Regions from separate parts of the Marinobacter sp. Hex_13 genome, predicted to be linked through region 3. Evidence: predicted binding sites of a transcription regulator. Region 3 holds the regulator's gene; each other region holds the start of a gene.
The links. Region 3 encodes FliA, which starts transcription of late flagellar genes. Its sites were predicted from a motif close to CTAAAGTTTNNNNNNNNNNNGCCGNTAA; they were not measured.
Positions count from the first base shown of each region.

Region 1: AXW11_RS09070 (methyl-accepting chemotaxis protein) is a predicted target of FliA. The motif match lies at 5,090-5,117, and genes of this name have one in related genera.
Region 2: AXW11_RS03820 (methyl-accepting chemotaxis protein) is a predicted target of FliA. The motif match lies at 3,911-3,938, and genes of this name have one in related genera.

Region 1 is NZ_LSMM01000035.1:34,965-41,626, reverse strand. Features, by position in the region: gene selD (selenide, water dikinase SelD) at 1-2,059, opposite strand, end outside; gene AXW11_RS09085 (helix-hairpin-helix domain-containing protein) at 2,059-2,829, opposite strand; gene AXW11_RS09080 (hypothetical protein) at 2,877-3,275, opposite strand; gene AXW11_RS09075 (bifunctional GNAT family N-acetyltransferase/carbon-nitrogen hydrolase family protein) at 3,421-4,968, opposite strand; gene AXW11_RS09070 (methyl-accepting chemotaxis protein) at 5,196-6,662, shown strand, end outside.
Region 2 is NZ_LSMM01000012.1:58,148-64,809, forward strand. Features, by position in the region: gene AXW11_RS03805 (DUF1631 domain-containing protein) at 1-2,247, shown strand, start outside; gene ampD (1,6-anhydro-N-acetylmuramyl-L-alanine amidase AmpD) at 2,390-2,980, shown strand; gene AXW11_RS03815 (CobD/CbiB family protein) at 2,980-3,867, shown strand; gene AXW11_RS03820 (methyl-accepting chemotaxis protein) at 3,972-6,023, shown strand; gene AXW11_RS03825 (ketopantoate reductase family protein) at 6,056-6,662, opposite strand, start outside.
Region 3 is NZ_LSMM01000049.1:96,581-103,242, forward strand. Features, by position in the region: gene flhA (flagellar biosynthesis protein FlhA) at 1-649, shown strand, start outside; gene flhF (flagellar biosynthesis GTPase FlhF) at 710-2,005, shown strand; gene AXW11_RS12985 (MinD/ParA family protein) at 2,052-2,864, shown strand; gene AXW11_RS12990 (RNA polymerase sigma factor FliA) at 2,895-3,626, shown strand; gene cheY (chemotaxis response regulator CheY) at 3,803-4,186, shown strand; gene AXW11_RS13000 (protein phosphatase CheZ) at 4,208-4,996, shown strand; gene AXW11_RS13005 (chemotaxis protein CheA) at 5,014-6,662, shown strand, end outside.

The DNA of each region.
Region 1 (6,662 bases), on a different contig from region 3:
CACGCCGGAGACGAATGTTGGCCGGCTGCAAGGAGCTGAGGATACCTGCTGCTGCAGTTTCCTCAGCGCCAGGCAAAATCGGTATTGCCGTGAGATCGAGCTCCGCATCAACGCCAGAGGGGCGCGTCATCTCAACCAGATGGCCAAGCAAACCAAAACCCGTTACGTCGGTGCAGGCTCGTGAACCATATCGGCGCAGGCACTGGGCCGCGTCTTTGTTGGACTGCATCATTGAGGCCAGGGCAGAATCAATCCAGCGGCCTTTCGCGGCAAGTTTGGCGTGGGCAGCGAAGAGCGTCCCGGTACCGATAGGCTTGGTCAGCAGCAGAACGTCTCCGGCCCGCAGGCCGCCTTTGCTCATGACGTCATCCGGATCAATCAACCCGTTGACGGCAAAGCCCAGTGCCAGCTCCCGGCCTTCACCCGTATGGCCGCCCACCAACGCGCAGCCGGCTTCATTCAGCACTTCCACGGCGCCGGACATCATCTGGTAAACCACGTCTTCCACCTTGGACTCTATGCCATAGGGCACGGTCGCAACGGCGGTAGCACTCTGAGCTTCGGCGCCCATGGCAAACACGTCGCCCAGGGCGTGATTGGCGGCAACCCGGCCGAACACATAGGGGTCGTCAATAAAGGCGCGAAAGAAATCGACGGTGTGAACCACCGCCTTTCCGGGTGGGACGGTCAGTACGGCGGCGTCGTCTGGGGCGTGTAGACCAATCAGGATGTCATCCCGCTCTATTGGTCGCAGCTCGCCGAGGGCCCGTGACAGCACGGTACTGCCCACCTTGGCACCGCAGCCACCGCAACGCATGGCCACCGCGGAGATGGCCTGGGACGCTTCCTCGGGGTTTTGTGCGGCGCCGGTGTCGGGCAGGGCGGCGTTCTCTTCCATGGCGGGAAGATCATTGAATTTCGCCATGAAGCGTCTATCAATGCTGTTTTTCCAGCGCCAGACCCAAGAACCGGCCAACGACAGGTCACCTCTGGAGGCCACTGCGAATTTGTCGCCGGTACTGATCAGCGCCAGCCATTTTTTCTGCGGCCGGAATGGCTTCGCGGGCTTTCCGAGGGCATGGCGGCGGAGGTTGTCCGCCAGTGGCCGGCCCTGACGAACGGCAAATACGCCGGCTTTTTCCCGGGGGTGATTTACAACGTTGGCAATGTCACCCGCCGCGAAGATATCGTTGTCGGTTTCTGTCTGCAGGGTGTCCGTCACCCGGATAAAGCCACCGTCGTCCAGGGCCAGGCCGGTATCCCGCAGCCACTCGGGGCCGCCGGCACGGGTGACCCAGAGCACTTCGTCAACCGACAGGGTGTCGCCGGACTCCGTGGTCAAACGATTGGCCTCGACCTCTGAGACTGCGGATCCCAGGTGGACCTTCACCCCACGGCTTGCGAGTGTGTCAGCGAATACCGCACGCACCCTGGCGTTGTGGGTAGGCAGGATCTGCTGGTCTGCATCAAACAGATGAAAGTGCAACTGGTCCGGGTCGTGGCCGCGCTTTTCGAGCTCATTTCGTAGCCGGAACTGCATGGCCAGTGTGAGTTCAACGCCACCTGCACCTGCGCCGACCACAGCAACGGTCATCGGGCCGTCATGGTTTTCCAGCCGCGACAATAATGACAGCCAGCGATTGTTGAATCCGTTGATAGGCTTGACGGGCACTGCATGTTCAGTTGCGCCGCTGACGTCACCGACCTTGGGAGCGGACCCGATATTCACCGACAGAATGTCGTAAGGCACGTCCGGTCGGGAGCGGCAGACCACACGTTTTCGATGGCGGTCGATGCCAACCACTTCATCGCGGTAGAAGCGCGCGCCCGCGAACTCGGCCAGTTTGCTGAGGTCTATATGGACGTCGTCGTAGGAATAATGCCCAGCCACATACCCGGGAAGCATTCCGGAGTAGGGTGTATGGGTATCCCTGCAGATGAGGGTAAGGCGGACACCAGGCACTGGGTTCATGGCAAAGCGCTTGAGAACGCCTACGTGGCTGTGTCCGCCGCCAATCAGGACAATGTCCCGTAAAACAGGCTGTTCGGATTGTTGCATTAAATAACTTTCTTGGCTTCGTCGCTGAAGGTGTTAAAGCCTTTCACGCTTGAAAATGCCTGAAGCTTTTCTTTGTCCGCGTCAGACGGATTGGCGATCTGGTCAACCGAGGTGATACCGGCTTCCTTCATTTTGCGGGCGGTGGCCGGCCCAATACCTTTAACCTGGGTCAGGTCGCTCTTGTCCTTCGGCTTTGGAGCGCGTGTTGCTGCAGCCGGCTTTGCCGCTGGCTTCCGCGCGGCCGTGGCGGCTTTCTTGGGAGCGGCTTTAGTGGCTGCGGCCGGACTTTTGGCGGCGGTGCTCGCCTTGGGTTTGGCGGCTTTCTTTGCAGTTGCCGCTTTTGGTGTGGCGGGCTTCTTGGCGGCCGGTTTTTTGGCCGCTGTCTTACTGGCGGTGGATTTTTTCGGAGCTGACTTGCCTTTGGCAGCAGGGCCGGCCTTCTTGGCGGCCTGGCCTGCGACCTTCTTCGCCTCTTCGCTGGCTTCCTTGCTGGCAATACCAAGGCGGTCCAGGATATTGTTCTGCAAATCGTGGAATTCACCCAAGCGACGTTCAAATTCTTCGTTGAAACGTTTCATTTCACGATCACGAAGCTCATCCACTTCCTTCAACAGTTTGCGGACGGGTTCCTGAATCTGGTTCTGCAGGCTGTCGAACTGCTTGAGGGCGTCGTTGATCAGCTTTTCGATCTGTGATGACGTTTTATCGAACTCTTTGTTCACTTTCTTGACGACTTTATCAACGCTTTGCTTGTTGGCTTTCTTCGCCATGAGGACTTTCTCCTTGAAGTGCAAGTTGATGTGGGGCGTTGGTGAGTTCAGGCCAGTTGCCGAATGCTGGAGGCGGGCCCTGAGGAACGTCTGGATTTTAGCGTCTGCTTCTTGAGCACCACCTCACGAATGCGCTTGAGTTTTTCGCTCAGGGCAGACGAGGAGTTGTCATTGAGTTCTACGAAATCAACGGAATAGAAGAAATTGCTACAGTGTTTCCTGCGTTCCGTTACCAGGCCGGTAATTCCATCCGCCCTGATGTCGTCAAACGGCATTTCCATCACGAGATCCAGGATAACCGTATCACCGGGGTTAAATATCTTGTCCGTCTTCATCACACATCCGAAGTGATCGAGCTCGAACAGGGCGGCCTGCACACGCTCCCGGCGAAAGAGGCCACGCTTGATGTGAAAATGTGCGACAAGATCCGGTAGTGCTTCGTTCATCTAAAAGTGATCTCTTTTGCACCCCGAGGGGGTCCGGACGACACCCCGAGGGCGTGTTCCTGAAAGTATATGGTTAAACAATAGCCACACTCTGTTGGTTTGGCAACGTGTTCAGTGTCATACGATAGAGCTCTCAGGCGGTTCATCAACTGTTTTTATCATTTTGGCCCGTTTGTAGCGTGTTGAGCTCGTAAATATCCGTGCGCCGGTCTTTCAGGTTCGTCACCGAGCCTTCGTTGCGCACCAGCTTCAGCTTTTCCAGATCCATATCTGAAAACATGATCATTTCCGTATTCGGTGTGGTTTCCGCCATCACCGCATCGTGGGGGAACGCAAAGTCCGACGGTGAGAATACGGAAGACTGGGCGTACTGCACGTCCAGGTTCTCAACCTTGGGAAGGTTACCCACACTACCGGTGATCACGACATAGCACTCGTTTTCAATCGCCCGTGCCTGCGCACAGTGCCGCACCCGAAGGTATCCGTTCTTGGTGTCCGTCCAGAAGGGCACCATAATAATATCCACCTCTTCGATGGCCGCCAGGCGCCCCAGTTCCGGGAACTCGATGTCGTAACAGATCATGATGGCCACGCGGCCGGCGTCGGTGTCGAACACCTGGAACTTCTCACCGCCTTCGATGACCCAGTCACGGCGTTCGTGGGGCGTGATATGGATCTTGCGCTGCTCGTCGACGCGGCCGTCGCGGTGGCACAAATAGGACACGTTGTAGACCCGATCATTTTCGAGCAGGGGCATCGAGCCGGTAATGATGTTGATGTTGTAACTGACCGCCATTTCCGACATCTGATTGCGGAATTGCTCGGTAAAGCCTGCCAGAAAGCGAATGGCCCGTGTCTGGTCCACTTGGTCCGTCAGGCCCATCAGCGGTGCGTTGAAAAACTCTGGAAACAGGGCGAAATCGCTCTTGTAATCCGAGAGCGCATCCACGAAGTACTCCACCTGTTCCAGCACTTCCTCCACAGAGGTAAATTCACGCATCTGCCACTGAACGGCACCCAGGCGCACTTGAGTCTTCTTGACGTTAAGCACCGGCGACGGCGGGGTATAGAGGATGTTCCGCCATTCCAGCAGAGTGGCGTAGCCCAGGGATTTCTCGTCTTCCGGCAGGTACTTGTGCATCAGCCGGGTGACCTGGAAGTCGTTGGACAGCTGAAAGCTGAGGATCGGGTCGTAGATGTCCTTGCGATCCACACGCTGGATGTATTCTTCCGGGGAGTGCTGGTCTGAATACTTGTGATATCCAGGGATGCGGCCACCCGCCAGGATGGCGCGCAGGTTCATGGATCGGCAGAGTTCTTTGCGAGCTTCATAAAGCCGCCGGCCAAGGCGGTAGCCGCGATAATCCGGGTGGATAAACACATCGAGGCCGTAAAGCGAGTCGCCTTTGGCGTTGTGCCAGATTTTTTCATTGCGCAGGATCAGGTCGTCGTAGGTGTGCGGATTGCTGAATCGCTCATACTTGACGCACACCGTGAGGGCTACGGCCACCAGGTCACCGGACTCTTCGATACAGATCTGACCATCCGGAAACTGTTGCACCAGAGCTTCGATCGTGTCCTCTGGCCAGGCACCGCCAATATCGTCGTAGACCCTGTCCATCAGTCGCTGGAGCTGTGGGTAATCATCACTGGTCAGGTTACGAAGGTTGAGGTGCAGTTCTTCGTGGGCCATATACGGCAGCTCCCGTTGGGTGTGGAAATGACGGCAAGAATTGTCGATTGCTTCGGTATTTTATCAGAGAGCGCTAAAGACTTCTTATCACCTAAAGCTTAAGACTTCTTATCACATAAAGTTAAAGACTTTGCAGCACACGCCGAAAACCAGTTTATGAATGAAAGACAGCCGATAGGCTGTTTGACTGACCCCCCGAATAGACTGTCTCGAAAAGGACCCGGAAAATGAACCTGAGTTTCGGCCAGAAGTTGCTCGTCGCCTTTGGTATTTTGCTTTTACTTGTTATGGGGGCGTTTACGCTCAGCGGCAACCTCCGGTTACAGGAGACTACGGATACTTATGTTGATGCACTGATTGAAGACACCGTGGCTCAGAGTACGTCCAGCATTGCGGATTGGCTCAACACCCGTCTTGCCATGACCGAAGCAACGGCAAAAGCACTGGAGTCGGTGGAAACCGATGCCGAGGCGAGGGTTATCCTGGCCGCTGCGACAACCGGTGGCGGGTTCATTGACGTCTATGTTGGCCGTGATGATGGCTATATGCTGATGAAGGACGATGCCTCAGAAGCCACGCTGCCTGCGGATTTCGACCCACGCACGCGGCCCTGGTTCAAACAGGCGAAACAAAAGGGCTCAGCGTCGTTCACCGAACCCTACGTGGACGCGGGCACTGGAGGCACCATCATTTCCACGCTGGCACCGGTCAAACGTGGGGCTTACCAGGGTGTTGTCGGTGGTGATATTGCCCTGAAGACCATAGAACAGACGCTCTCCACGATTACGCTGGCCAACACCGGCTATGCCGCCCTGATCAGTGACGACGGCACCGTGTTGTTTCACCCGGACCAGAAACTGGTTGGCAAGAAGATCAGCAGTCTTTTGGGAGAATCTCCTCGGCTCAGCGGTGAAATTCACGAATATGACACCGGAGATGCCAGTTGGACTGCCGGTTTCCATCGCATCAAAGGTGCCCGTGGTGTTGAGTGGTATCTCGGCACTTTTATCAATGAGGACAAAATCAATGCGCCGGTCCATGCCGCTCGCGTAACCGGGCTGATCATCGCAGTAATTGGCTTGTTGGTGTCCCTGGTGATCCTGCGTTTTGGTATCCGCGTGCTGATGGCTCCCGTTCGCAAGCTTAATGCCGCCATGGCATCAATCGCCAGTGGCGAGGCGGACCTCACCAAGCGCCTGGACGATAGCGCCAACGACGAGTTCGGCAAGCTCGCGGCGGAGTTCAACAGCTTTGTTGAGAATATCCAGAATGTGGTCCGGGACGTCCAGCAAGGCACCGCCGAGCTTGGCGAAAACGTGTCCTCCCTGCGGGATACTGCCAGCACCAGCCGAGACAGCGTTGAAAAACAGCAGGCCGAGATTGATATGGTGGCCACGGCCATCAATGAGATGTCTGCCGCTGCCGGGGAAATTGCACAGAATGCCCAACAGACCGCGGATGCGTCCAACACCGCCGATGCAGACAGCCGCGCTTCCCTTGAAACCGTTGCCGCTTCCCGGGATGCAGTCCAGAAATTGTCAAAAGAGATTAACGCCGCTGCGGAAGTCATCGATAAACTCGGCAAGGACGTTACCGACATTACCTCGGTTCTCGAGGTAATTCAGGGGATTGCTGAACAGACCAACCTGCTGGCACTGAACGCGGCGATCGAGGCCGCAAGGGCAGGGGACGCG
Region 2 (6,662 bases), on a different contig from region 3:
TCTGGTTTTTTCGACAAGGCGGACGACGCGCTTTTTGAGCTGGCGGACAAGGCTGGAACCAACCAGGATCAGACCGCGTACTTTGACGCCATGCGTGAGTTGAGGCTGCGGCGCAAGAACATGACCGTGTCGGTGCTGCAGTACGTCAGCCGCGCGTTCAATGACATCGGCTCGTTCAAGCCGGGTGGTGGCAGTGGCACCCTGGATGAGGTGGACCAGGACTCGCTGGCGTTGCTGGACCATTCCGATCTGGAGCAGCAGGTCGCTATCGACAACCTGATCAACAAACTGCGCAACCAACACGCGGAGGTTATACGCCTGCTGAATGTGCGGGTTGCTCACCTGCTGCCCTCGGTGCGTCTGGAAGATAGCCAGATGCCCCTGAGCCCGGAGGTGATCTGCGGAGGGGTTGCGGAAGCCTGTTCCGATCTGGATATCGATATCCGTGCCAAGCTGGTGGTGCTTAAACTGTTTGACCGCTTACTGGTGGGGGTTCTGGGTGATTTCTACAAGGATGCCAACAAAACCCTGATCGCCGAAGGGGTGCTGCCCGACATGCGTCGCCCGCCGGTCGGTGGCCAGGGCGCGTCTGGCAAATCCGCCCCGGCTGGGGGGCGGACTGCTGGGACGCTGTCAGCGAGCTCGGAGTCAGATGCGTCGGGGCCGCTCACGACGCCATCCGACGATGTGCGGGCAACGTTTTCTGAACTGAGTGCTCTGTTGCACCAGGGGCAGAGTTCGAGCGAGTACGGCACAGAAAACAGTGGTGTGCCCAGCGCCGGCGCGCTCGATACCCGTACACTGATGACACGGCTTCACGAAATCCAGTCTCAGTCAGTCCATTGGGGGCAGGGTGAGGTTGTGCCTCTGTCAGAGCAACTACAGCAGGTGTTCCGGTCGGAAACCGGGAAGAAACATGATGTCGGCCAAGTGGACAGCGACGTTATCAATCTCGTGTCGATGTTGTTTGATTTTATCCTGGAAGACCGTCAGCTCCATCCGGTGATGAAGTCCGTGATCGGGCGCCTTCAGATTCCCGTACTCAAGGTGGCGTTGAGCGACAACAATTTCTTTAACCGGGGCGGACATCCGGTACGGAAGCTGCTGAATGAACTGGCCATGTCTGCTATCGGTTGGACCGAGAAAAAGGCCGGCCAGCGTGATCCGCTACGAGACAAGATCGAGTCGGTGGTTGATCGCGTGCTTAACGAATTTACCGACAACGTCGATATTTTCAGTGAGTTGCTCAGCGATTTCGGCCATTTCATGGATTTGGACCGTCGTCGCAGGGAGCTCGTGGAGCAGCGTCTGCGTGATGCTGAGGAAGGCAGGGCCAAGCAGGAGCGGGCATCCAAAGCGTCTGAGAACCTGCTGAACGAACAGATTACCGGTCGGGATCTGTCTCCTCCGGTCGTCACACTGTTGAATGAGGCGTGGGCAAAGTATCTACAGTGGATCGTGCTGCGTGAGGGTGAAGACAGTGAGCGCTGGGATGAGGCGTGTGACCTTACCCGGCAACTCGTATGGAGTGTTGATCCCAGGCCCATCAACGACAACACTCGCAGCGAGCTGCTGCGGTCGATTCCGGGAATCGTGGACGGTCTGAGAAACGCCCTGCAGGAAATTTCGTGGGACCCGTTTGCCACCGACGCCGCCATAAGAGACCTTGAACTGGCTCACGTGGACGTGTTCCAGCGCCTTGTCACCACAACCCGCCCTGCTGTGGCGCCCGAACCTGAACCTCAGGCTGCGACCCAAAAGGTGGAGGCGGAACCGTCTGTGGTCTCCAGGGATATGTCGGATACCGCGCCCAAAGCTCCAGAGAAAGTGGAGCGAACGACTGAGCGCGTAATGGCAGGCGCCTCCGAGCCCTCGGACGCCACCACGTCTGTATCTGCTAGCCCCGTGCCAAGCCCTGAAGAGCCGGCTGCAGAGGAATTGGTCGAGAGCTCCGGGGCAAATGTCGAGCTTCAATGGCTGGAACGGGCTGATGGCCTTCGTGTTGGCTCCTGGGTTGAGCTGACCCGTGATGGCAACAAAACACGCTGCAAGCTGGCCGCGTTTATCAAGGCGACGGGCAAGTACATCTTCGTTAATCGCAGTGGTGCCAAGGTGGCGGAATATCAGCGTGAAAACCTCGCACTGGCGCTCGCTGCGGATGAGATCTCCATGTTGGACGACGGCCTGATATTCGACCGGGCGCTGGAATCCATCATCGACAACCTTCGCAGTAGCCGCAAGGACTGATCGTATAGCAAGACCGGAGACTTTGTGCTTCAATCAGGGGCATCAAAGCAACAACGGCGAACGCATCGGTGGTCCGGTCTGTTCGCCCCGGCCTGTTGGAACCACATTGTCTGAAACCATCCCTTCGCGCAACACCATTGACCTGTCGCCACCGGCTGTCGCCGGATTACGGACGACCGGTTGGGTAGCCGGCGCCCGTTGGTGCCCGTCTCCAAATTTTGGCAAACGCCCCGAAGGGGCGGCAATATCCCTGTTGGTTGTTCATAACATCAGCCTTCCTCCCGGGCAGTTCGGAGGCGATGCCATCGAACGGTTTTTCTGCAACCAACTGTCCCCCTCAGAGCACCCCTATTTCGAGACCATCGCCGATATGAAGGTTTCGTCACACCTGCTGATCCGCCGGGATGGCGAATGCCTTCAGTTCGTCAGCTTGTTGGAGCGCGCGTGGCATGCCGGGCGGTCCTGCTTTCAGGGCCTGGAAGAGTGCAACGATTATTCAATCGGCATTGAGCTGGAGGGCGCGGATGACATTCCATACACCGCAGCTCAGTATGAGGTGCTTGCTGACGTGTCAGCATTGATCATGAAATCGTGGCCGGCCATCACGCCAGAGAGGATCACCGGGCACAGCGATATCGCACCCGGTCGCAAAACCGATCCAGGCCCGGCTTTTGACTGGCCCCGATATCGGCAACTGCTTGGTACAGGGCGTGGCAACGGAGCGGATAACTGATGGTATTGGTGGTGTTTCTGCTCGCTTACCTGGTGAGACGCAAGCTGGATGCGGCCAACGCCTGGTCTTCTGAGACGTTGTGGCGTTCCGCGTTTAACCGGGGAGGCGCTGAAAGGTCTGGTAACGAGGCAGGCCTATGGAAGGGGCTGGTTATTATTCTTGTGCCCTCGCTGATTCTGGCCGCCGGGGAGTACTATCTGCACACCATTGGCTGGCGCATGGCCGCGTATCCATTGGAGTTTTTGCTGATGGTGTTGTTGATGGGTGCGCCGGGTTGGCGGGCGCGCCTGGAGGTTTACAGTGAATCCTGGGCCAGGGGCGACATGCAGTCCGCTTGGCATCACGTTATGGATATTTTACCGGCTGAGGAACGGGGCGCGGCAACGTCGCCCGATGAGATGCATCTGGCTTTGTCACGAACGCTGATGGTCAGCGTCTTCGAGCGTTTTTTTCTGGTCGCTTTCTGGTATGCCGTTGGCGGTATTGCGGCTGCCTTCTTTGCGAGGGGAGTTGTCGCGTTAAGGGATCACTGGCCGCAGGTGGCAGCGAGACCAGGGTTTGCCGCGCTGGCGGAGATACTCAATTGGCTTCCCTCACGACTACTGTCCTTCACGTTTGGAGTCGCAGGTGATCTTGCCGGCTGGATGAAAGAAGGGAAACGAAGACTGTTTGATTTTAGCCTCAGAACCAACCAGCTATTGATGGGCGCCGCGAGCGCGGCATTGACGGGCTATGCACTGGACCCGGAACGGTTCTCAAAGATCCATCCGGACGAATGGGCGGGCTTTGGTGGCCGCAGCCTGGAGGCCATCCGGGATTTGCTGAACCGAAGCATGCTGGTCTGGATCTGCATCCTTGCGCTGCTGGTTATTGCCGGTGTGCGCTGATCACGACATTTTGACAAAAATTACATTTTTACGCCGAAAAACACTCAAGTTTGTAGTACTTTAGTCGACAATATAAACAAATAGAATAAAGTTCCATCCTTTCGATGCTTTCTGTGGGGGTACACGTGAACCAGCTTATCAAGCCTGCAGTAGCGCTGATGAATCGGCTGCCGATGTTCTACAAATTCAGCCTGATCAGTGTGTTGTTCCTGCTTCCCATTATTGCCCTTTCCTGGTTGGTTATCAGTGAACTGAACCGGTCGGTTGATACCATGACCCGGGGCGTGGAGGGGTTGGAGCAGCTCGAAAAGGTGGATACGCTGCTGGCAGAGTCCATGGCATACCGGGATTTTCGTGCCCCCGGCAAGATCAAGGATGACAATGAACTGCTCTCACAGTCCGCAGAGTCGTCAGAAACGATTGATAGAATTCTTGAGGAACTGGTTAACGCAGAGGCTCGTTTTGATGAGTCCGGTAACTGGTCCCAGCAGGTGGCGATGCTGGTGGAAGAGTGGCAAACACTCAAATCGACTGACAGTTATCAGGGCAATATCGACCCCCAGTTCAAGTATTATCAGGAGTTCGTCCAGAAAGTGCGGGCGCTCTTGTCCGCGACCATTGAAATTTCCGGCCTGGGGCAGGACGCATCCCGGGAAAACCTGCTGCTTCTGGGGCTTTTGCGTGAGTCGCTGCCGGATGCCCGCAGCATCATTGGCCGGGCCAGGACGTTCGGGACCTTTGCGCTCATCGACGGGCAGGTGGGCTACAATCTCAGTGACGCTCTTAATGAAATCTATGACGAACTGACCAACCGCGCATCACTGCTCGGGCCTGCACTGACCGTATCGATGGATGCATCGCCGACCCTGGAGAAAACGACAGGTGATGCTGTCGAGGGCATTCTCGAGAGTCTGGTGGTTGTGCGTGACGAGCTGGATGCCAACATCATCACGCCCATGCGCCTCGAGTTACCCTGGCGGGATTTCAACCGCACCATCGAAAACCAGCTTGCCCATTACGATGCGCTCAAGGCTGGAATTTTTGACGTCGTTGGCGCAAACCTGAACTCACGCCTGGAGGGCGAGCTGCAGCAACGGCAGTTGATTATTGCCGCATTGGTAATTGTCCTGTTGGTGGTGGTTTACCTCTACGTCGGCTTCTTTATGTCGGTACGTACGGCTATTAATCGTTTCAGCACGGCAGCAAGGTCCGTGGCTGAGGGCGATATGACGACTCACATCCAATTGGATAATCGTGATGAATTGGGTGAGCTGACTACCGAGTTCAACAACATGACGGACCGGATTGCCGAATTGATCCGCTCAGTGAGCAGCACTACATCGGACGTCGATCGGCAGGCCACTCGTGTCAACGATACCGCGGCTGCGAACAGCGAGGCCGTTGCGCGGCAGATGGAGGAGTCCGGCCAGATCAACGAAGCCATGAACCAGATGGTGGAAGCGGTCAATGAGGTTACTGAGAGTGCTCATCGCGTGTCTGATAGCGCTGGCGCGGCTGAAGAGGATACCGAGAGAGGCCGCGGAGTGGTTGCGGATACCGTCGCCACCATCAACCGTCTTGCCACCGAAATCTCCGGCGCGGTTGATGTCATCAACCGGGTAAACGCCGACAGCGATAACATCAGCCAGGTTCTGGTCGAAATCAAGGCGATTGCGGAGCAGACCAATCTCCTGGCATTGAATGCGGCCATCGAGGCTGCGCGCGCCGGTGAGCAGGGCCGTGGTTTTGCGGTGGTGGCAGACGAAGTACGTTCACTGTCACAGCGTACCCACAAATCGACTGAGGAAATCGAGGGTATGATCACCCGGTTGCAGAGCGGCGTGAAGGAAGCCGTTGCGGCCATGACCAACAGCCATGACGTGACTGAAACCACGGTGAAGAAATCGGCGGAAGTGACGGAAGCGCTGGACCGGATTGCCCAGGGGATTTCGACCATTGTTGATATGAGCCACCAGATCGCACAGGCGGCCGAGGAGCAGTCTGCCGTGGCGAAAAACGTCAATACCAACGTTGAACAGATCAGTGTCCTGGGTGAGAAAACGGCAGATAACGCCGAGGAAACCCTGGCATCGTCACGGGAAATGTCACAACTGACTGCATCCCTGCAGCGCCTCGTGGAAGCGTTCAGGGTCTGACATTCGGGATCTGAAGGGTGTGCTCCTGAGATCTATGGCGATAGCTGTTTAATACAGTTTGTCAGCATCTGGTTTGTCGGAACATCAACGCCCAGCGCATGCCCGCGCCCGACGATATATCCATTGATAAAGTCAATTTCGGTAGGGCGGCCCCGCCGCCTGTCGCTGCGCATGGATGAGGTATTCCGCGCCGTTTTGCGGGCAACCGTTTCGATGCGTTCGCGAATTGTGATTGATGGCAGGGCTTTTCCAATATCCTCCTTCATCACCTTCGAGATTTCGTCGCACAACTCATCGATGTGTTCCCGGTAGAACGGGTCGGCGAGGATGTCACCGTTCGGGCAGTCGAGGATTGCCGTAAAGGCATTGATACCCGCATTGATGATCAGTTTGTCCCACAGCCGCCTCTGAATGTCTTGCTCTGCGTGAACCGTCAACCCGCTGGTGCCAAGCGCCGTTACTACCTGCGTCAGATGCGTCGTCGCACTCTTGGTTAATGGGCCAACCCAGGTTTCGCCTTTGCCGGCGTGGACTGTGCAGCCTGGTGCTGGGCGGTTCGCCCCTTCGGTGGTGCTGGCGGCCAGGATCGGTCGTTGTGGCCAACGCTCGGCGACCGCTTGCTGGCAGCCCAAGCCGTTC
Region 3 (6,662 bases):
CGTAGTGGCAACACACCTCAACCAGATCCTCCAGAAACACGCCCACGAACTGCTTGGCCATGAGGAAGTCCAGAAGTGGCTGGAACAGCTCGAGAAAGTATCTCCAAAGCTGGCGGAAGAACTGGTACCCACCACCATTTCCATCAGCCTGCTGCTGAAGGTGCTGCAGAACCTGCTGAAAGAGGAAGTGCCGATCCGTGACATGCGGTCTATTGCCGAAGCGATCGTGAACGTTCATCCGAAGAGCCAGGACCCGAAGCTGCTGACCACGGTTGCCCGCCAGTCACTGCGCCGGATGATTGTCCAGAGTATCTGTGGCAACGACACAGAGATCCCGGTGATCACTCTGGATCCAGACTTGGAACAGTTATTGCTGAAGTCCATGCAGCAGAGTCAACAATCCGGCGGTCAGGAAGACATCGGGCTGGTGCTGGAGCCAAATATGGTTGAGAAGCTTCAGCGGTCGCTCCAGGACAGCGTTCAGCGCCAGGAGATGTTGGGCAAGCCGGCGATTCTATTGGTTTCAGGGCCCTTGCGCCCGGTACTGGCGAAGTTTGCCAGCTACGGAGTAGAGCGTCTGCATGTACTGTCGTACCAGGAAATTCCGGATAACAAACAGATCACTATTGTCGCATCCGTCGGTCAGTAAAGGCCGCGGCTGGAAAGGCGGAAGGCGCTGGAAAGCGCTGACCGGGGAGGAAGCATCATTATGAAAGTTAAGCGGTTTTTTGCCCAAAGCATGGCAGAGGCACTGCGTCAGGTGCGGGATCAGATGGGTCCCGATGCCGTAATCCTTTCCAATCGTCGTGTGGATGGTGGCGTCGAAATTGTGACAGCGCTCGATTATGACGAAAATATGGCGCGCCAACGCCTCGGTGACGCTGCGCGGGAAGCCACCAATGGCTCACGGCTAGCCGAAATGCAGGCGGAACAGCATCGCCGCCTGGAGGACGAACTCGGCCGCTCTCGCGATCGTATTCGGGAAGTGCGGGAAAAGCGCGCGACCTATGGTAATGCGGTTGCGGGTGGGGACTTTGGCCACGCTGGCTTGTCGAAAGAATCGCTGGCCGACGATGACATGGTGGTTGAAGAGCCTACCGCTGCCAGCGCTGCCTATTCCGGAGAACTGGCGCAAATGCGTGCGGAGATCAGTTCCCTCCGTGACCTGGTCAGTGCCCGGAATGGCGGTGAACCCGAACAAACAGCGGTGAACGCAGTACAGCAGAGGCTGTCTGAGAGGTTGCAGGAGTTTGGTCTCGGGCTGGAGCTCGCCAACTCTCTGTCCCGGCGCCACCGCGCAGGCCGGCTTGAGGATGGCTGGAAGCAGTCTCTGAAAATGCTGGCCGCCGGTGTGAAGACCGCGCGTACTGAATGGGCGGATGAGGGCGGTGTCTACGCCCTGGTGGGCCCAACCGGGTCCGGCAAGACGACGACCATCGGCAAGCTGGCCGCGCACTATGTGCTGCGCCACGGCGCCGACTCTCTGGCGCTGGTCACCACCGATCGCTATCGGGTCGCGGCCCATGAGCAACTATTTGTGTTCGGGCGCATACTGAACGTTCCGGTTCGGGTTGTGGACGAAACCCATTCCCTCGACGACATACTGAACGAACTGTCGGACCGGCACCTGGTGTTGATTGATACCGCTGGCCTGACCAGCACCGACAAGGGCTACGAGGAGCAGCTTATGGAGCTGGCTCGCAGTCACCATCGGATTCGAACCCATCTGGTGGTTTCGGCAACCAGTCAGCCGCGCATCATGAAATCCGTTTGGCATTGCTATAAGATGGCAAATCTTACGGGTTGTGTGATGACCAAAATCGATGAAGCACTGACCCTGGGTGAATCGCTGGGATTCGTCATGGAAACGGGATTGCCGGTGGCGTATTACACCGACGGGCAGAAAATCCCGGAAGACCTGCACCACGCTGAGTCCATTCCGCTGGTGCGGTTGGCCGTGGAGAGGCTGAAGAAACTCCAGCAGCAACAGGCAGTCGCTGTTTAAAAACAACACAGCCTGCGGTTAAACGCGGCAAGAGATCAGAGTCAGTATGAGCAAACCACATCCGGTACAGGTGATTGCCGTTTCCGGCGGGAAAGGGGGCGTTGGCAAGAGCAACGTATCAGTGAACCTTGGCATCGCCCTAGCACAAATGGGACGCCGGGTGGTGCTGCTCGATGCCGACCTGGGCCTTGCCAACATTGACGTTCTGCTTGGTATTACCGCCAATCGTAATATCCAGGACGTCATCGCCGGGGAATGTGACCTTCGGGATGTGTTGGTCAACGGCCCCGGTGGCATCAAAATCGTGCCCGCGTCCTCAGGTACCCAACGCATGACCCAGCTTTCCAATCTGGAGCACGCTGGCCTGATCAACGCGTTCAGCGAACTGGGTGACCAGATCGATGTGCTGATCGTTGATACCGCTGCGGGTATTTCCGAATCGGTGGTCAGTTTCCTCCGAGCCTCACAGGAACTATTACTGGTTGTCTGTGATGAACCTACCTCTATCACCGATGCCTACGCCCTTATAAAGCTTATGAACCGGGATTACGGCACCAACCGCTTCCGTATACTGGCCAATCAGGTCAGGAATGAGCAGGAAGGTCGCCATCTGTTTGAAAAACTGACCCGGGTTACCGAGCGCTTTCTTGATGTGGCACTACAATATGTGGGTATGGTGCCGTATGACGAGGCCGTAAAAAAAGCGGTACAGCGCCAGCGTGCCGTGCTGGACGCCTATCCGCGGGCAAAAGCATCGTTGGCGATCAAGAGCCTCGCGGAGAAAGTGGATAGCTGGCCGCTGCCATCATCGCCCCGGGGACATCTGGAATTCTTTGTGGAGCGGCTCGTCGAAGTCTGATTTTGATCCTGTCACTGAATAGCCGGATACATGACATTGGCGAAAGAACTTGGAACCTACAACCGGACGGGTACACGAGGACCTTCCCAGCTCGTTGAGGAGCAGGCCCCGCTGGTCAAAAAAATAGCGCTTCACCTCATGGCGCGGCTGCCGGCATCTGTCCAACTGGATGACCTTATGCAGGCAGGCATGATTGGCTTGTTGGAAGCTGCACAGCGATACAGTTCCGACAAGGGGGCTACCTTTGAGACATACGCCGGGATCCGGATTCGCGGAGCCATGGTAGATGAAATTCGCAAAGGTGACTGGGTACCTCGATCCGTCCACAGGAACTCCCGCCGCATTGCCAAAGCCATCAAGGCTGTCGAGGACCGCCTGGGTCGGGAAGCTCAAGACTCGGAAGTAGCCGAGGAGCTGGGGCTGGACCTCGACGAATACTATTCCTCCCTGAGCGATGCTAACAGTGGCCGACTTTTTAGCCTGGATGAGCTCAATGAATCCGGCGAGCTGCCGATAGAAGAAACAGAGGACAGTGATAACCCGTTGGATGGCTTGGCGTCTGACAACTTCCGGAAGAGCCTGGCAGCTGCGATTGGTGACCTGCCCGAGCGAGAAAAGCTGGTGCTCAGCCTTTACTATCAGGAAGAATTGAACCTGAAGGAAATTGGTGCTGTGTTGGGTGTCAGTGAAAGCCGGGTCAGCCAGATTCACAGCCAGGCCGCGCTCCGTCTGCGGGGGCGTCTTACTGGTTGGCAGAGCTGAACAGGCCGCCAGTCCCATTGAACGGCGTTACCAGGCATTCTTTACTGTAGCCTTTTGGTAACCGGTGCTTTACAACCGGCTCAAAGGCCACACAATAAGCGGTTAAACTACCGGCCTGCTAGACTGTGAGCCGGAAGCCAAAAACGAATTCCGGGCGTTTTTAACTGGAGGTCCCATTGGACAAGAACATGAAAATCCTGATTGTGGATGACTTCTCCACAATGCGACGGATCATTAAGAACCTGCTTCGCGATCTCGGTTTTACCAACACTGACGAAGCAGACGACGGCAATACAGCACTGCCTATGCTCAGGAGCGGCAAATACGATTTTCTGGTAACTGACTGGAATATGCCAGGGATGTCCGGACTCGATCTGCTCAAGGAAGTCCGTGCCGATGACAGCCTGAAAACCCTGCCTGTGCTCATGGTGACCGCCGAGGCGAAGCGCGACCAGATTGTCGCTGCTGCGCAGGCCGGTGTGAACGGCTACGTGGTCAAGCCCTTCACGGCAGCCGTACTCAAGGAGAAGATTGAGAAGATCTTCGAACGCATCCAGTAATTCAGAGGTCGGACGGCTCCCATGAGCAATAGAAAAAAAGACCCACAGGGGCTCGACCCGGAGGTCACGGAGAAACTCCGCAGCCAGGCGGCCGAGTTGGTTGAACAGGTCAACGCCGGGGACTATGGCCGCGCGATGACGCTGATCAATGAATTGAGCGAGGTGAGGGACCAGAGCCTGTATCGGGAAGTCGGCCGCTTGACCCGCAGCCTCCACGAGGCGATCCGCAATTTCCAGATCGATCCCCGTAACGCCGAACAGTCAGAAGCTCTGTCGAAGATGACCGATGCGTCGGATCGCCTTGAGTACGTGGTTCAGATGACCGGTAAAGCGGCCAATCGGACCATGGATCTGGTTGAGGAGGCTATGCCCAAGGCCAGCGCCCTCCGCGACGAAGCCGCCGAGCTGAGAGACCAGTGGCAGAAACTGCGTCGCCGCGAGATGGCGCCGGCTGAATTTCGTGAGCTCTATGCCCGTATCGACACGTTTTTCGTGACCCTGAATACCGATGCCGGGGCGATGTACGACAACTTGTCGGAAATTCTCCTGGCCCAGGATTTCCAGGACCTCACTGGGCAGGTGATCCAAAAGGTCACCACTCTGGTTAAAGAGGTGGAAGAGCATCTGTTGAGCCTTGTAGTGATGGCGAGTCATGTGGACCAGATGACCGGCACCGTGCATGAACTGGAAGAGCGGGAAAAGATATCGGCGGAACAGGGTGTTGGTCCACAGATCAAGGCCGAAGAACGCGAAGACGTAGTATCGGGACAGGACGATGTTGATGATCTTCTGTCCAGTCTCGGTTTCTGAGTAAGAGAGGGTAACGCATGGCGCTTGATGCCGATGAAGAGATCCTGCAGGACTTCCTTGTTGAGGCAGGCGAGATACTCGAAAAGCTGTCGGAGCAACTGGTCGACCTGGAACAAAACCCGGACGACAGCGATCTGCTCAACGCCATCTTCCGAGGCTTTCACACCGTAAAAGGCGGCGCTGGGTTTCTGCAACTCGATGCCCTGGTGAACTGCTGTCATTCCGCGGAGAACGTCTTCGATATCCTGCGCAACCACAAGCGCAAGGTGGACTCGGAACTGATGGACGTGGTGCTGGAAGCCCTGGATCACGTCAATGCCATGTTTGAACAGGTTCGCCACCACGAGGAACCGACGCCAGCTCCCGAGGAACTGATTGCCGCTCTGGACGCATTGGCGCAGCCGGCAGGGGAGTCGTTGCCAGCAAACGCAGCGGTCGCTCGCGAAGAACAGAACGAGAGCAACGAAGCCAGTTCTGGAGACGATGGCGGTGATATTACCGACGACGAATTCGAGCGGTTGCTGGATGCCCTGGAAGAGGAAAAGACCAGCGCTCCGGTTTCCAGTGACGACGGCAATGAATCTTCAGGCGGTGACGGAGGGAGCGGAGACGACATCTCCGATGATGAATTCGAGGCCCTGCTGGACCAATTGCATGGCAAGGGCCAGTTCTCAGGCCCGCCTGAAACCGGCAAGGCAGCCCCTGACAGCCAGGATGCCTCGGGCGACAAGGTTACCAGTGATGAGGCCAGTGACAGCAAGGGTGGCGACGACCTGATTTCGGACGACGAGTTCGAAAAGTTGCTGGATGACCTGCACGGCAAGGGTGGTAGCCCTACGGCAGAAACTGCCAAGCCGGCCCCTGGGCCTGCTGCAAAGCAGCCGTCGGCCACGTCTCCCAGTGCCAAGGCTGACAAGCCCGCGCAACCGACTGGTAAGCCCGAAAAAGCGCCTGCGGATAATGGCAAGGCAGGCGTAACGCCCGCGATGCCGGCACGGGATGCGAATGCACCAGTGGCTGAAACTTCGGTGCGGGTGGATACCAAGCGCCTGGACGACATCATGAACATGGTGGGTGAACTGGTGTTGGTGCGTAACCGGTTGCAGCGTCTGGGCGCCCAGAGTGAAGACGAGCATATGCACAAAGCCGTCTCCAACCTGGACGTGGTGACCACCGATCTTCAGTCAGCGGTGATGGCAACGCGGATGCAGCCCATCAAGAAAGTATTTGGCCGCTTCCCGCGGGTGGTTCGCGACCTGGCACGCAGCCTGAAGAAAGAAATCAACCTTGAGATGCACGGCGAAGAGACCGACCTGGACAAAAACCTGGTCGAGGCGCTGTCCGATCCTCTGGTCCATCTTGTTCGCAACTCGGTTGATCACGGTATAGAGGCACCCGATGTTCGTGAAAAGGCGGGCAAGCCTCGTCAGGGTCGTGTGACGCTGTCGGCTGAGCAGGAAGGCGACCACATCCTGTTGTCCATCGAAGACGACGGTGCTGGTATGGATCCGGATGTACTGCGCCGAAAAGCGGTCGAAAAGGGCATCTACGAACAGGATGCCGCTGACCGACTGACCAACACCGAGTGCTACAACCTGATTTTCTCCGCCGGGTTCTCCACCAAGGATCAGATATCGGATGTGTCCGGTCGTGGCGTTGGCATGGA